DNA from 2 places in the Thalassospira sp. CH_XMU1458 genome. Region 2 is predicted to be linked to the other one. Evidence: predicted binding sites of a transcription regulator. Region 2 holds the regulator's gene; the other holds the start of a gene.
What was found. The regulator HrcA, encoded in region 2, represses chaperone genes, less so after heat shock. The targets are predictions, from matches to a motif close to GTTAGCACTCNCCNNNGGNGAGTGCTAAC.

Region 1: a site for HrcA is predicted at 4,527-4,555, ahead of groES (co-chaperone GroES). Genes of this name have one in related genera too.

What each region holds. Positions count from the first base shown of each region.
Region 1 covers NZ_JAYMDW010000002.1:1,340,344-1,347,557, reverse strand. Annotated here, with positions in the region: gene rfbB (dTDP-glucose 4,6-dehydratase) at 1-907, shown strand, start outside; gene rfbD (dTDP-4-dehydrorhamnose reductase) at 861-1,811, shown strand; gene rfbA (glucose-1-phosphate thymidylyltransferase RfbA) at 1,804-2,685, shown strand; gene rfbC (dTDP-4-dehydrorhamnose 3,5-epimerase) at 2,692-3,249, opposite strand; gene WBY09_RS13645 (hypothetical protein) at 3,401-4,111, opposite strand; gene groES (co-chaperone GroES) at 4,620-4,907, shown strand; gene groL (chaperonin GroEL) at 4,967-6,622, shown strand; gene WBY09_RS13630 (NADH:flavin oxidoreductase/NADH oxidase) at 6,748-7,214, opposite strand, start outside.
Region 2 covers NZ_JAYMDW010000001.1:422,627-429,840, forward strand. Annotated here, with positions in the region: gene galE (UDP-glucose 4-epimerase GalE) at 1-99, opposite strand, end outside; gene WBY09_RS01980 (LysR family transcriptional regulator) at 160-1,098, opposite strand; gene WBY09_RS01985 (DMT family transporter) at 1,346-2,308, shown strand; gene WBY09_RS01990 (antibiotic biosynthesis monooxygenase family protein) at 2,332-2,679, opposite strand; gene WBY09_RS01995 (NIPSNAP family protein) at 2,945-3,271, opposite strand; gene WBY09_RS02000 (ArsR/SmtB family transcription factor) at 3,362-4,042, shown strand; gene WBY09_RS02005 (NAD-dependent deacylase) at 4,052-4,798, opposite strand; gene grpE (nucleotide exchange factor GrpE) at 4,927-5,568, opposite strand; gene hrcA (heat-inducible transcriptional repressor HrcA) at 5,620-6,678, opposite strand; gene rph (ribonuclease PH) at 6,984-7,214, shown strand, end outside.

The sequences.
Region 1 (7,214 bases), on a different contig from region 2:
CCATCAGGATATCTGCAACCGGGACGCCATTGCCAAACTGTTTGATGAATTCCAGCCCGATGCGGTGATGCATCTGGCGGCGGAAAGTCATGTTGATCGTTCGATCGACGGACCGGCTGATTTCATTCAGACCAATGTGGTTGGCACCTTTACCCTGCTTGACGTCGCACGCGCCTATTTTGAGAAGCTGTCGGCAGGCAGGCGAGCGACATTCCGGTTCCACCATATTTCGACAGACGAGGTTTATGGATCGCTTGGCAGCGAAGGGCTGTTCACCGAAGAAACGGCTTATGCGCCGACCTCACCTTATTCTGCCAGCAAGGCAAGTTCGGATCATCTGGTGCAGGCGTGGCACCATACCTATGGATTGCCCATCGTCATCAGCAATTGTTCCAACAATTACGGGCCGTTTCAGTTCCCGGAAAAGCTGATCCCGTTGATGGTGCTGAACCTGCTGCATGGCAGGAAGCTTCCGGTTTATGGCGAGGGTTTGAATACGCGCGACTGGCTGCATGTTGAAGATCATGCAGAGGCACTGGTCAAGATCCTGACCGAAGGCCGCATTGGCGAGAAATACAATGTTGGCGGCTGTAACGAACTGACCAATATCGATGTCGTGAAACGGATATTCGATACAGTCCGCGCGATCATACCGGACATCGCATTCGACAGTTTTGATGGCGCGGTGACATATGTAAAGGACCGTCCCGGTCACGATTGGCGCTATGCCATCGATCCAACCAAAATGCAGAATGAGTTGGGTTGGAAGCCGAAATACGATTTCGAAACCGGCCTGCGGCAAACCATTGAGTGGTATGTGAACAATCGCGCATGGTGGGAGCCGATTTTACAGAACAAATATGCCGGAGAACGTCTGGGAAGTGCCAAGGGGCAAGCCGATGCCTAGAATACTGGTCTTTGGCAAAAATGGTCAGCTTGCCAGGTGTCTGGCTGCATCCGCGCATGAATTTCCCAAAGCCCAACTGACCTTTGTTGGTCGGGAAGAATGTGATCTTGAGGATGCGTCCCAAATCGAGCCCGTTATCGACAGCGTGCACCCGGATATTGTTGTCAATGCAGCGGCCTACACTGCGGTCGATTTGGCTGAGCAGCAGGAAAATATCGCGTTCAAGGTTAACGGCGATGCGGTTCGCGCAATGGCGCAGGCCCTTGCCAAACGCTCCGTCTCGCTGATCCATGTCTCAACGGATTATGTTTTCGACGGGAAGGGAACAAAGCCTTATCGCGAGGAAGATGCTGTCTCGCCCTTGGGTGTTTACGGCAACAGCAAGCTTGCGGGTGAAGTTGCCGTAAAAGAGACACTCCAAAACTATCTGATTTTGCGCACATCCTGGGTCTATAGCCAGTTTGGGAAAAACTTCGTCAAAACCATGCTTAATCTGATGGCGCAAAGGGATGAAGTTCGAATTGTCGATGATCAGACCGGATGCCCGACAAGCGCCCATGATCTGGCACATGCGATTCTGGAGCTTTGTTGTGTGGCGATCTCTGCCGAGTTTGATAAATTCGGCACCTATCACCTGACCTCAGATCAAGAAATGACATGGTTTGAGTTTGGCAAAAGCATTCACAAGATCGCTTTGCAGGAGTGGGGTGAGGATTGGAAAGGCAAAGATTGTGTGGTTTTGCCAATCAAGTCCTCGGAATTTCCAACGGCGGCAAAAAGGCCAGAATACTCTGTAATGTCTTGCAGGCTTATCAATGATACGTTTGGTATCAAGTTGCCAAATGTAGAGGACAGCCTGACGGCTGTTATCAGAGGGCTTGGGAAGGAAAATTCGGATGCGTAAAGGGATCATACTGGCAGGCGGTACAGGATCGCGTTTGCACCCTTCGACACTGGTTGTCTCCAAGCAGCTGCAGCCCGTCTATGACAAGCCGATGATCTATTATCCGCTGACTACATTGATGCTGGCGGGAATCACAGACATCCTGATTATCAGCACGCCCCGCGATGTGCCGCTGTTCAAAGATCTGCTCGGTGATGGTTCGAAATGGGGGATCAGCCTTCAATATGCGGTTCAGCCTGAACCCCGCGGCCTTGCCGATGCGTTTATTGTCGGTGCGGATTTTGTTGGGAACGATCCGTGCTGTTTGATTTTGGGTGACAATATCTATTTTGGGCACGACCTGACGAAATTGTTGGGCAACGCCATGGCCCAATCCGATGGGGCGAGCGTGTTTGCCTATTACGTTCAGGATCCCGAAAGGTATGGCGTGGTCGAGTTTGACCGCAATGGTGTGGCCCTGGATATCGAGGAAAAACCGGCCAACCCCAAATCGAATTTCGCCGTGACGGGGTTGTATTTTTACGACTCAGATGTTGTCGACATTGCCAAATCGATCAAGCCGTCCAAGCGTGGTGAGCTTGAAATTACCGATGTTAACAAGGCTTACCTTAAGCGTGGCACGCTTAAGGTCGAGAAGATGGGCAGGGGCTATGCCTGGTTGGATACGGGAACGCACGCTGCGATGCTTGAGGCCGCCAATTTTGTCCGTACCGTCGAGAGCCGCCAAAGCCTCAAGATTGCCTGTCCTGAAGAAATCGCGCTGAGAAAGGGCATGATCACGGTCGAACAGTTTGAAAAGCTTGCGAGTGAGTTTGGCGAGAGTTCTTACAAGGCATATCTTCAGACGGTTCTGCGAACCTACGATATCCTGTGAGCGGAACTAGAATACCGGGTTCTCTCGATAGCTCGCAAAACTCATGGCTTTCTCGTCTTTTGCCGACAGCGTGACCTGGTTTTCGTCAAACGGCCAGTCGATGCCAAGGTCCGGATCATTCCACATGATCGCGCGTTCGCTTTCCGGAGCATAAGGTGCTGATACCTTGTAGTTCACTTCCGTGTTCGGCTCGAGCGTGACAAAGCCGTGGGCGAAACCGGCGGGAATGAATATCTGGTTCCAGTCTTCTGCGCTGATTTCAGTCGATACCCATTTCCCGAACGTCTTTGACTTGGCGCGAATGTCGACTGCGACATCCAGAATGCGGCCTCTGATGACCCGAACCAGCTTGTCTTGGGCAAAGGGCGGGCATTGAAAATGCAGTCCTCGCAGCACACCGACATTGCTCGATAAAGAGTGATTGTCCTGCACAAACTGCGGATCGATGCCAGCTTTGGCAAAGGCTTCCAGATTATAGGTTTCAGAGAAAAAACCCCGCTCATCGCCAAATTTCTTCGGGAAGATCAGCTTAACATCGGGAATTTCCAGCTCTTCAAATTGCATCCGTGCTGCCTTGTGCAGGGTAAATTAATTCGTCCAGACTATGGATAGCAGAAGCTTGGCCTTCGTGCATATGCGCATTTTTATAAAATTCTGAGCTTGGCAATTGAATGGGCGGTCGGCTTTATCAAAGCTGCGGCACCCGTCGTTGCGATTACTGATTCTGGGCCTTGCGAAATGGATCCGTTAGCGCGACGAGGGCAGAGAACTTTTTCATGAAGGGGGCGAATTCCGCGCCAAGATAATGATAAAGCGGCAAGACCGAAATTGTTTCCTCGATTACCGGTGCTGGTGTGTTGCCCAGGATGCCCTGTGTCAGCATGTCGTCGATATTGCTATCTGCGGACAGAAAACGCGTGATGCGCCCTTCGGCATAGGCCTGGTGCTTTTCGGTATTATACATCATTGGCTTGTGCGTGATGCCGGTTTTGGCCGTATCGGCATGGACGTACTTTTCCTGCCATATCACGCCGAGCGTAAAGGCAATCGGCGTTGACGGGTCTTGATCGTTCGGATTGCGCCAAAGCCGGTTTGCGATCTCGCGCAGGGCAACCGATGATCTGACAAAGGCGCGCGAATAGTTCTTTTCAGCGGCAACCGCACGCAGCAATTCACCGTCCACCAGACCTTCATTGAAATGCAAGGGGCCGCGACGCCCCGGCAGTTTGACGGCCTGAAGCGGGCAGCCGAGATCCGCATAGAGTTTTTGCAAGATCACAATCGACTTCTGCGACATCGGGTCATTTTCGACATAGGCAATCTTTTTCGGGCATTCGACATCGGCCTCATCGGCCCAAGCATCAGTGCTGATTGTTTGCGAAGAAAACAAACCGACTAGGGCAAATAACAGAAAAGCAGGCGCCATCAGCTCTTGTCGTTTGCCTGAAGGCCCGGACGTCAGGGCCGATGAATTTTTACTGCATGACATTTTCTGCAATCCGGGTGTTTGCGCGGTCATTGGACGTTATTTGCGTTCTTTGGCTGGAGCTTAGACGTGAAACCCGCTTTTTCATAGGTGTTTGAACCATGCATCTTCGTCGCTTGAACCGGATCTGCCAAACAGCCCTTTGACAAAAGCAAGTGTGACAGCCCGATATATATTCTTTTGCGGTGTTGTGTCGGGGCTTGTTTCCCGGGCATGAAAATGTTTTGATCAGCCCGCTTTAAAACGGGGGCGGATTTTTGCTGCGCTGCGTGCGCGGAAATCGCCAAAAATCGTGACATTTCTGCGTCTTTTTACATCTCCCTATTGACTTTGAACTGGTACTCCAATAAATGCTGTTAGCACTCGCCGGGGGTGAGTGCTAATACGGGCTCATCCCGGTTAGTCTTAGTTATTAACGAGCCTTAGCTTAAACACGGAGTTGTCTAAAATGAAGTTCCGTCCGCTGCATGATCGAGTACTGGTACGTCGTGTCGAATCCGACACCAAAACTGCCGGTGGCATCATTATTCCGGATACCGCCAAAGAAAAACCGCAGGAAGGCGAAGTCATCGCTGTTGGTTCTGGCGTTCGTAAAGAAGATGGCTCGGTCGTAGCCCTCGACGTCAAAGCAGGTGACAAAGTCCTGTTTGGCAAATGGTCGGGCACCGAAGTCAAGGTCGACGGCGAAGAGCTGTTGATCATGAAAGAATCCGACATCATGGGCATCATGGACTAAGTCAGCCCGTTTGGGTGATTTGTCCACGTTCATCCGTCTCATAGAGAGGAAAGAATATTATGGCTGCTAAAGAAGTAAAATTCTCCACTGACGCACGCGCCAAAATGCTGCGCGGTGTCGACATCCTGGCAGATGCTGTCAAGGTGACCCTCGGCCCGAAAGGTCGTAACGTTGTTATCGAAAAGTCCTTTGGCGCACCGCGCGTGACCAAGGACGGTGTTTCGGTCGCCAAAGAAATCGAACTGACCGACAAGTTCGAAAACATGGGCGCACAGATGGTTCGCGAAGTCGCGTCGAAAACCGCCGATCTGGCTGGTGACGGCACCACGACCGCAACCGTTCTGGCACAGGCCATCGTTCGTGAAGGCAACAAGTCTGTTGCTGCCGGCATGAACCCGATGGACCTGAAGCGCGGTATCGACCTTGCGACAACCAAAGTGATCGAATCCATCCAGAGCCGTGCACGTAAAGTTGCCGGTCGCGATGAGATCGCACAGGTTGGTAACATTTCTGCTAACGGTGACCGTGAAGTCGGCGACATGATCGCAGAAGCCATGGAAAAAGTTGGCAACGAAGGCGTTATCACCGTTGAGGAAGCCAAAGGCCTGCACACCGAACTCGACGTTGTCGAAGGCATGCAGTTCGACCGTGGTTACCTGTCTCCGTACTTCGTAACCAACCCGGAGAAAATGGTCGCAGAAATGGATGCTCCGTACATCCTGCTGTTCGACAAGAAAATCTCCTCGCTTCAGCCGATCCTTCCGCTGCTTGAGTCGGTCGTTCAGTCCGGCAAGCCGCTTCTGATCATTGCTGAAGACATCGAAGGCGAAGCACTGGCAACCCTGGTTGTCAACAAGCTGCGCGGTGGTCTGAAAATCGCTGCTGTTAAAGCACCGGGCTTCGGCGACCGTCGTAAAGCCATGCTCGAAGACATCGCCATCCTTACCGGTGGTCAGGTTGTCTCCGAAGATCTCGGCATCAAGCTGGAAAGCGTCACCCTCGACATGCTCGGTACCGCGAAATCGGTTACCATCACCAAAGAAGAAACCACCATCATTGATGGTGCTGGTGAGAAAGCACAGATCGAAGCACGCGTTGGCCAGATCCGCGCCCAGATCGAAGAAACCACCTCTGACTACGATCGTGAAAAACTGCAGGAACGTCTTGCGAAACTCGCAGGCGGCGTTGCAGTGATCAAAATCGGTGGCGCTTCGGAAATCGAAGTGAAAGAACGCAAAGACCGCGTTGACGATGCCCTGCACGCGACCCGCGCTGCTGTTGAAGAAGGCATTGTTGCTGGTGGTGGTACGGCTCTGCTGTACTCTGTCAAAGCCCTCGAAGGCCTTGAAGGTGAAAACCACGACCAGACCATCGGTGTTGACATCGTTCGCCGTGCCCTGCAGGCACCGGTTCGCCAGATCGCACAGAACGCTGGCGTAGACGGCGCTGTTGTTGCTGGCAAACTGCTTGAGCAGGACGACGTAGAGTTCGGTTACGACGCTCAGAAGGGCGAATACACCAACCTCGTCAAAGCTGGCATCATCGACCCGGCCAAAGTTGTTCGTACTGCTCTGCAGGACGCAGCATCGGTCGCTGGCCTGCTGATCACCACCGAATGCATGATCGCCGAGAAAGCCGAAGACAAATCGGCTGGCGGCGCGCCTGACATGGGCGGCATGGGTGGTATGGGCGGCATGGGTGGCATGGGCTTCTAAGCCTTACCCAACCGACCTATCGCATAAGGGAAGGGGCTCGCCATTGGCTGGCCCCTTTTCTTTGTCTAAGCGGCAATAAAAAAGAGCCCGCACACTGGCGGGCTCTTTGATGAATTCAAAAGGTGTCAGCCAAACAGCTTTTTAAGCGTTCTGGGCTGACAGCGCAGATATTGCGGAGCTGCCTTGACCTCGGCGCCCAGCGTTGCGGCGGCATGCCACGGCCAGCGCGGGTCATACAGAATGCCGCGCGCAAGGGCGATGGCATCGGCCTGCCCGGTAAAGGTGATGGCTTCTGCCTGTTCGGCCTCGGTAATCAGGCCGACCGCAATTGTGGTCATGCCGGTTTCGGCCTTGATGCGGGCGGCAAACGGCACCTGATAATTGGGGCCGAGCGGGATTTGCTGATCGATATGAAGGCCGCCTGACGAAACGTCGATAAAATCACATCCGCGGTCCTTGAGGAGTTTGGCAAGCGCGACGCTTTGATCAATATCCCAGCCGCCTTCGACCCAGTCGGTTGCCGAAATACGGATGCCCAGCGGATAGTCGGCGCCAACGGCCTTGCGGATGGCGTCATAGATTTCGATCACGA
Region 2 (7,214 bases):
GTTATCAAACACAACCGGTTGGTAGCCACTTTCGCAAAGCTTGATGCAAATGTGCGATCCGATATATCCCGCACCGCCTGTTATCAAAATGTTTTGCATGAAATGGGATTACTACTTTGTTCCTGAGCCGGGTGAGAGAAACCGCAGCAAAAAATATGCTCACATCACCTTTTTGCGCGCAAGTGATGCGGTTTTCGGGTTGATGAGTTCGCGGATCCAGTTGGCGGCTTCGATCACGATCGGGTCTTTTTCGCGGGCCGGGCGGATCAGCAGGCGATACCACCAGTGCGAAATGAAATCCGGGAAATTAAGTGGCACCAGTTCACCGCGCTCAACGTAATTGCGCGCAACAACATCGGTGCTGGCAACGATGCCCTGACCGGCACGTGCGGCCTCAAGCGCCCAGATATGGTGGCTAAAGGTCCAGCAATCTGCCAGCGAGAAGCTGGCATCCTTGAACCATTGTTCGATCTGGGAGAACTGTTCGCTGTCACTGTCGATCAACAGGATATCGCGCGGCCCGAGTGTCGCGACGTCAACATTGCTGGCATCATAGCCGCGCTTGGCGAGCCATTCCGGGGCGGCAAAGGCGGTATAGACTTCAGGGGTCAGAAGCTCGGTAATCCAGTCTTCGGGACCGGGCAGGTCCTTTGGCGCGATCTGAAGGGCGAGATCAATTTCAAGCGGATCAAGACCGTCATCAAATTCGATCTTGCGAAATTGTACCGGAATATCGGCGGGCAGCCGGTCGCGCAGGTTATCAAGCTCATACAACAGCACGGTTAGGGCCGGGGTCGCCAGCGCCCCGATGCGGATCGCCTTGCCCTTGTCCGGGCCGACTTCACCAGTGATATCGGCAATGCCATCAAGCGCCTCGGTCAGGCGGGGCAAAAGGAGCTCGGCCGACTTGGTCAGGGTCAATCCACGGCCCTTGCGGGTAAAGAGTACCACTCCAAGGTTCTCTTCAAGCTGGCGGAGCTGATGACTGATCGCACTTTGCGTGACATGCAATTCTTCTGCGGCCCCCTTCACGCTTTGATGGCGTGCAGTGGCTTCAAAGGCGACAAGGGCGCGCAACGGTGGGAGCTTTCTGCGCATCGTGGGTTTCCATCCGGAGAGCATTACTGTCTTTTATTCTGTCTATCAGGCCTGATCGAAAAGTGGGCCAAAAAAATCTCAACAATGGCTGAAAAAGCTTCATTCGTATTTTTCCAAACAAGCAGGCAATATCATCGTCATACAGGGTTTCCGGCCGTAATGACTTATGCCTCCTTGCGCCACCACGTAAGCAGCCTCCCCCCAACTGCCGGAAACCCCAACACTCCTTTCGAAACCGGGATTGACCATGACCGCAACGCGACTGAGCGGAAATTTCCGCGGTGTCCTGTGGATGACGGCTGCCATGGCATCGGGCGTTTTTGTCGATGTTTGTGCCAAGCTCGTCTCGCATGATGTGCCAACCTCGCAGATCCTTGCGATGCGTGCCCTGACCACCGTTGCGGTGTTCCTGGTCATCATCATGTTTATCGGCACGCGCCAGATCCGTACGCGCCGCCCGGTGGCGCATATTGCGCGTGGTGTTTTGTGGTACGGGTCGCTGTTCTTTGTGTTCTTTGCGCTGCGCCAGATGAGCATCGCCGAGGTCAACGCCTATCTGTTTATCGAAGCCTTGCTGACCGTGATGTTGGCGGTGGTGATTTTGGGCGAGAAACTGACCCCGCGCAAAATCATCGCAACCCTTCTGGGCCTTGTTGGCGTGTGGGTGATGTGTTTCCCGCGGATGGATGGCTTTGGCGTGCCTCTGGGTGTGGCTGCGGCCCTTATCGGGGCGTTCTGTTTTTCGGCCCAGACTCTGTTTGCCAAGGTGCTGACCCGGACCGAAACCAATTTTTCCATGCTGTTCTGGCCTCAGATCATCGCGGTTGCGATCTGGGTGCCGATTGCGATGATTACCTGGTATCCGGCGTCATTGGCCGATTGGCTTTATTCATCAGGTGCCGGTTTCTTTGCCATGCTGACCAACTATATGGTGTTGCGCGCCGTGCGGGTTGCGGATGCCAGTGTGGTGTCGCCTGCGGCATACACCGCCCTGCCATTTTCGGTCGCGATGGACCTGATCTTTTTCGACATGCTGCCGGTGCCGGTGATTTTCATCGGGGCAGGCATTGTCGTGCTGGCCGTGATGCTGCTTGATTACAAGGGCGGTGCCAAAGCGGTCGAGGATGCCGTGGAAGAAGAATTTGCCGAATTTGCCGAGAGTAGCGAAATCGGGGATGAAGAAGCATCCCCGAAACCGGCAAAGGCCTGAGCCCCGATGACCGACGTTACAGATCAGCGATCATGTTGTGCGCGGGAGTCATCCGGCGCCTGATCGCGGTCATGAAGGCCGTAATCACGGATCACGCCAGCCACCCGTAAACGGTAATCCTCAAAAATCGTGTGCCGTCCCTTGATTTGGGCGGTGCGATGCTCGCCCAGATTGCGCCAGGCGACAATTGCGTCCTCATCGCGCCAGAAGGACAGCGATAGAACCTTGCCGGGATTTGTCAGGCTTTGAAACCGTTCGATTGAAATAAAGCCATCCATGGTTTCAAGCACGGGTTTGAGATCACCGGCAATCGCAAGGTAATCGTCATAGCGTCCATCGTGCGGTGTGACCTCGAAAATGACGGCAATCATGGTTTTATAAGCTCCTCAGGGTCAGGACCTATGAATTTGGTTCGAATGGCAGGGTTTATATTTGTGAAATCCAAGAAAAATCCCGCCGGGCGGGTTGGTATCCCGTGCAAGGGATTTGACGCGGGAGTTTGCAAATATAAACCCTGTCCGTCGGATCCCTCAGATATGCACGGACTACTTTGTCGCAAAACCTTGAAAGATGGATATCTTCCTGCGGTTTCGCTTCGCGTATCCGCACAGATCTGAGCGACCATTCTAACTAAATTCATAGGTCCTGACCCTTATGCGGGGTGGAGGCAATTTTCAGAAACTGGCGTTCTTCGCGCAGGATGAATTTCTCGCGCTGGGAAAATTCATAGTTCTCGCGGCCCAAGGGATCATCTTTCAGACGCGCGCGATAGGCTTCATATGATGCCAGATCGGGCAAATGATAGATACCATAGGCGGTCGAGACCGATCCTTCGTGCGGGACGAAATAACCGACAAGGTCAGCCCCGCAACGCGGAATGGCCTGCCCCCAGTTTCGGGCATATTCGATGAAGGCATCCTTTTTATAAGGATCGATTTCATAGCGAATGAAGCAGGTAATCATGACAGCGTCCTTTCAGGAGAAACATCTTGTTGGGTGACGCGGCCCATTATCCTGATTGCTGCGCATTAATGCTTCGATTAGCATCGAACTATGAAAGAAGGACCCGATATCGCCCGCGTGGCCGCATTGCTTGGCGATCCGGCGCGCGCAAATATGCTGACAGCACTTATGAGTGGCCGTGCGTTAACTGCGGCCGAATTGGCGCAAGAAGCCGGTGTGACGCCACAAACCGCAAGCTCGCATCTGGCAAAGCTTGAAGCCGGTCAGATTGTTGTGCCGCGCAAACAGGGGCGACATCGTTATTTCACGCTTTCGGGCCCCGATATTGTCGAGGCACTGGAAGTCCTGATGGGGATTGCCAATCGGGTCGGGCATAACCGCGTGCGCACCGGGCCCAAGGATCCGGAGCTGCGCAAGGCACGGGTTTGTTATGACCATCTGGCCGGGGATATGGGGGTTGCGCTGTTTGATGGCCTTGCCAAACGCAAGCTGATTGCAAGCGATGTGAATGGTGTTGCCCTGACACCGGCCGGGATCGATTTTGCCAACACGTTTGGCATTGATCTGGATGGATTGCGGGCCAAGCGCCGACCGCTGTGTCGGGAATGCCTTGATTGGAGTGCCCGACAGTCGCATCTGGCGGGCTCTTTCGGGGCGGCCTTGCTCGACCGGTTCTATGATTTGGGTTGGGCCCGACGGATGCCGGAGTCGCGCGTTGTACGGTTCAGCAATGCCGGCGAAAAATCATTCCGTGATTTGATCAATCCTTAAGGCCAGCTATCAATCACCGAGCAGGGCAGAAACAAAGGTCGGGACCAGTTCGGTGGCGGGGCCGTAGCAGCTGTGATCAAACAGTGTGGCACCCGAACTGGGTTCGAGATTGAGCTCAACCGTTTCAGCCCCGGCTTCTTCATGGGCGACCTGAACGAACCCGGCTGCCGGGTAGACATTGCCCGATGTCCCGATCGAGATGAAAAGCCCGCAATCGCCAAGGGCAGCGTAAATGCGTTCCATCTCAAGGGGCATTTCGCCAAACCACACCACATGCGGGCGCAATCCACCGGCCTTGCCGCAACTGGGGCACGGGGTTTCCTTGGCAAGGTCGCCCGGCCACTCGGTCAGCAGATCACAGTGATTGCAGCGGATTTTCAGAAGTTCACCATGCATGTGGATGAGGTTTTTGGACCCGGCCCGGCCATGCAGGTCATCAATGTTCTGGGTTACCAGCAACACATCACCGGGCCATTCGGCCTCTAGCCGTGCCAGGGCCAGATGGGCGGCATTGGGTTGAACATCCGGGTCATGCAAGCCAGCGCGGCGGTCATTATAAAAATGATGCACCAGATCGGGATTACTCACGAAGGCCCCGGGCGTTGCAACCTCGGAAATATCGTATCTCGCCCAGATGCCATCGGGATCGCGAAAGGTATGCAGGCCGCTTTCCTTGGAAATGCCAGCCCCGGTCAGAATGACAATCGTGGCTTTTTCATCGCGCAGGATTTCGATCAGGTCGGGGCGAAGCGGCATGGTGTGCGGTCCTGTGCTGGTGATCAGTACCGGTAGCCTAATGCAAATAAAACAGCCTCGCCAAGTATGTCTGGCGAGGCTGTTTTTAAACCCGATCCGCTAAAACCGGTTTATCTTCTTTGATGGCCTCAGGCAGAGGTATCAACGTTGCCGCCCGGGTTGTCGGTCTGGCTTGGTTTTTCACCGCCCGGATTTTTGGTCACACCGACCATGGCCGGGCGCAGCAAACGGCCCTTAAGCACGTAACCGGCCTGCATAACCTGTGCGACGTGGCCGTCCGGATATTCCGGATGCGGTAGTTCAAACACGGCCTGATGTTTGTTCGGGTCAAGCTTTTCACCAAGCGGTTCAAGCTTTTCGATGCCATTCTTTTCAAGCGCCTTTTGCAGGGCCTGTTCGGTCATTTCAACCCCGTCAAACAGGGTTTTCATCGCCGGATCGGCATTGGACGTATCGCCCGCAGCATCAAGCGCGCGGCGCAGGTTGTCGCTGACATCCAAAAGGTCGCGGGCGAATTTGGTGATGGCGTAGTTGCCGGCATCCTCGACGTCTTTTTTGGCGCGGCGGCGGGTGTTTTCCACCTCGGCGGCCTGGCGTAGCAGACGGTCTTTGAGCTCCGCGACTTCGGCTTCAAGTGCGGCGATCGGGTCTTGGGGTGCGGCGTCCTCAACAACTTCCTCAGTCGCCTCTGCTGCGACCTCTTCCGAAGCGGTTTCCTCTGCATTGACGTCCTGCAGATCTTCCGGAGTGTTCTTTGCGGTTTCCGACATGGCTAACCTTGCTACTTTCACGTTATGCGGCCTGACACGCAGCGCCGCGATTTATCCAATCAGTCGACCGACCAGCTTGGCGGTGTAATCGACCAGCGGAATGATCCGGGCATAATTGATCCGGGTCGGTCCGACAACCCCGATTGCACCCACAATGCTGCCTTCAGCATTCTGATAGGGCGAAATCACCATCGAAAGACCCGATCCGCCGAACAGTTTATTCTCCGACCCGATGAAAATCTGAACGCCTTGGGCATCCGTCGTCACATCGAGCAATTCAATCATCTGATCGCGGGCTTCCAGCACGTTAAACAGGCGGCGGACGGTCTCAAGCTGTTCAATCGTATCGATATTTTCCAACAGCTGGGATTGCCCCTTCACAATCAGGGACGATCCCTTGACCCCGCCGGCCCATGTTGCCAGGCCCGCATCAATCAGATTGGCGGAAAGTTCATCAAGCTCCTGCTTGAGACGATCACGCTCCTTCGTCATCAAAAGGCGCGCATCATCAAGCGTCTTTCCAGCCAACCGGGTATTTAGATAGTTTGCCGCTTCTGTCAATGCCGATGCGGGCAAATCAGGCGGAACATCAAGGATTCGGTTCTCAACACTGCCATTATGTGCCACCAGCACCGCCAGAACCTTGCCCGGCGACAGGGCAACGAATTCGATCTGTTTGAGGCGAATGCCATCTGTCTTGGGTGCAACCACAAGTCCGGCACAGCGCGACAGGCCAGATAACATCGTGGTTGCTTCGCCCAGCATCTGATCGAGTGAATAGCCCGCCTGTTCGCAGTTCTTGGTCAGTTGGTCGCGCTCGGCATTGGGAAGGTCACCGACTTCCATCAGGGCATTCACAAACAGGCGCAGGCCCTTTTCACTGGGCAGGCGCCCGGCCGAAATGTGCGGCGCGACCAGAAGACCCATTTCCTCAAGATCGGACATGACATTGCGAATGGTCGCAGCCGAAAGGTTTTCGGACATGCGACGCGCAATTGACCGCGAACCGATCGGTTCGCCGGTTTCGACATAGGCATCGACAATCTGGCGGAACACTTCACGTGACCGCGCATTCATGTCGCCCAGTAATGTATCGTCAAAATGCGCCATGTGTTGCGTGCCAATTGATCCAGATGGATGAAGCGTAAAACGTGAGGAGAATTTAGTCAGGCAAACGCATTGCGTCAATTGCACGGCCTATTGCTAAGCCAAGCTTGTAAATTTGGTCGAAGTTGTTGGTTTAACTGCTTTGCGCCAGGATTGCACCAGAACAGATAAAAACATCCGGGGAAACTGCTGGACGTTTGGTGGGTCACATCTTACTTTGGGCCAAATTTTTCAGGACAGTTTTGCTTCGTGCGCGGGCACTCAAGTCGCCAAGAATGCAAGCCCAGACAACCAAGAGGTTCCTTCTCATGCGCCCTTCCGGCCGTACCCCCGATCAGCTTCGCGATGTAACGATTGAAACCGGTGTTTCCAAATATGCCGAAGGTTCCTGCCTTATCAAATTCGGCGACACGCATGTGATCTGTACCGCCACGGTCGAAGACAAGGTACCGGGCTGGATGCGCAATTCCGGCAAGGGCTGGATCACTGCCGAATACGGCATGCTGCCGCGCGCAACCGATAGCCGCATGCAGCGCGAA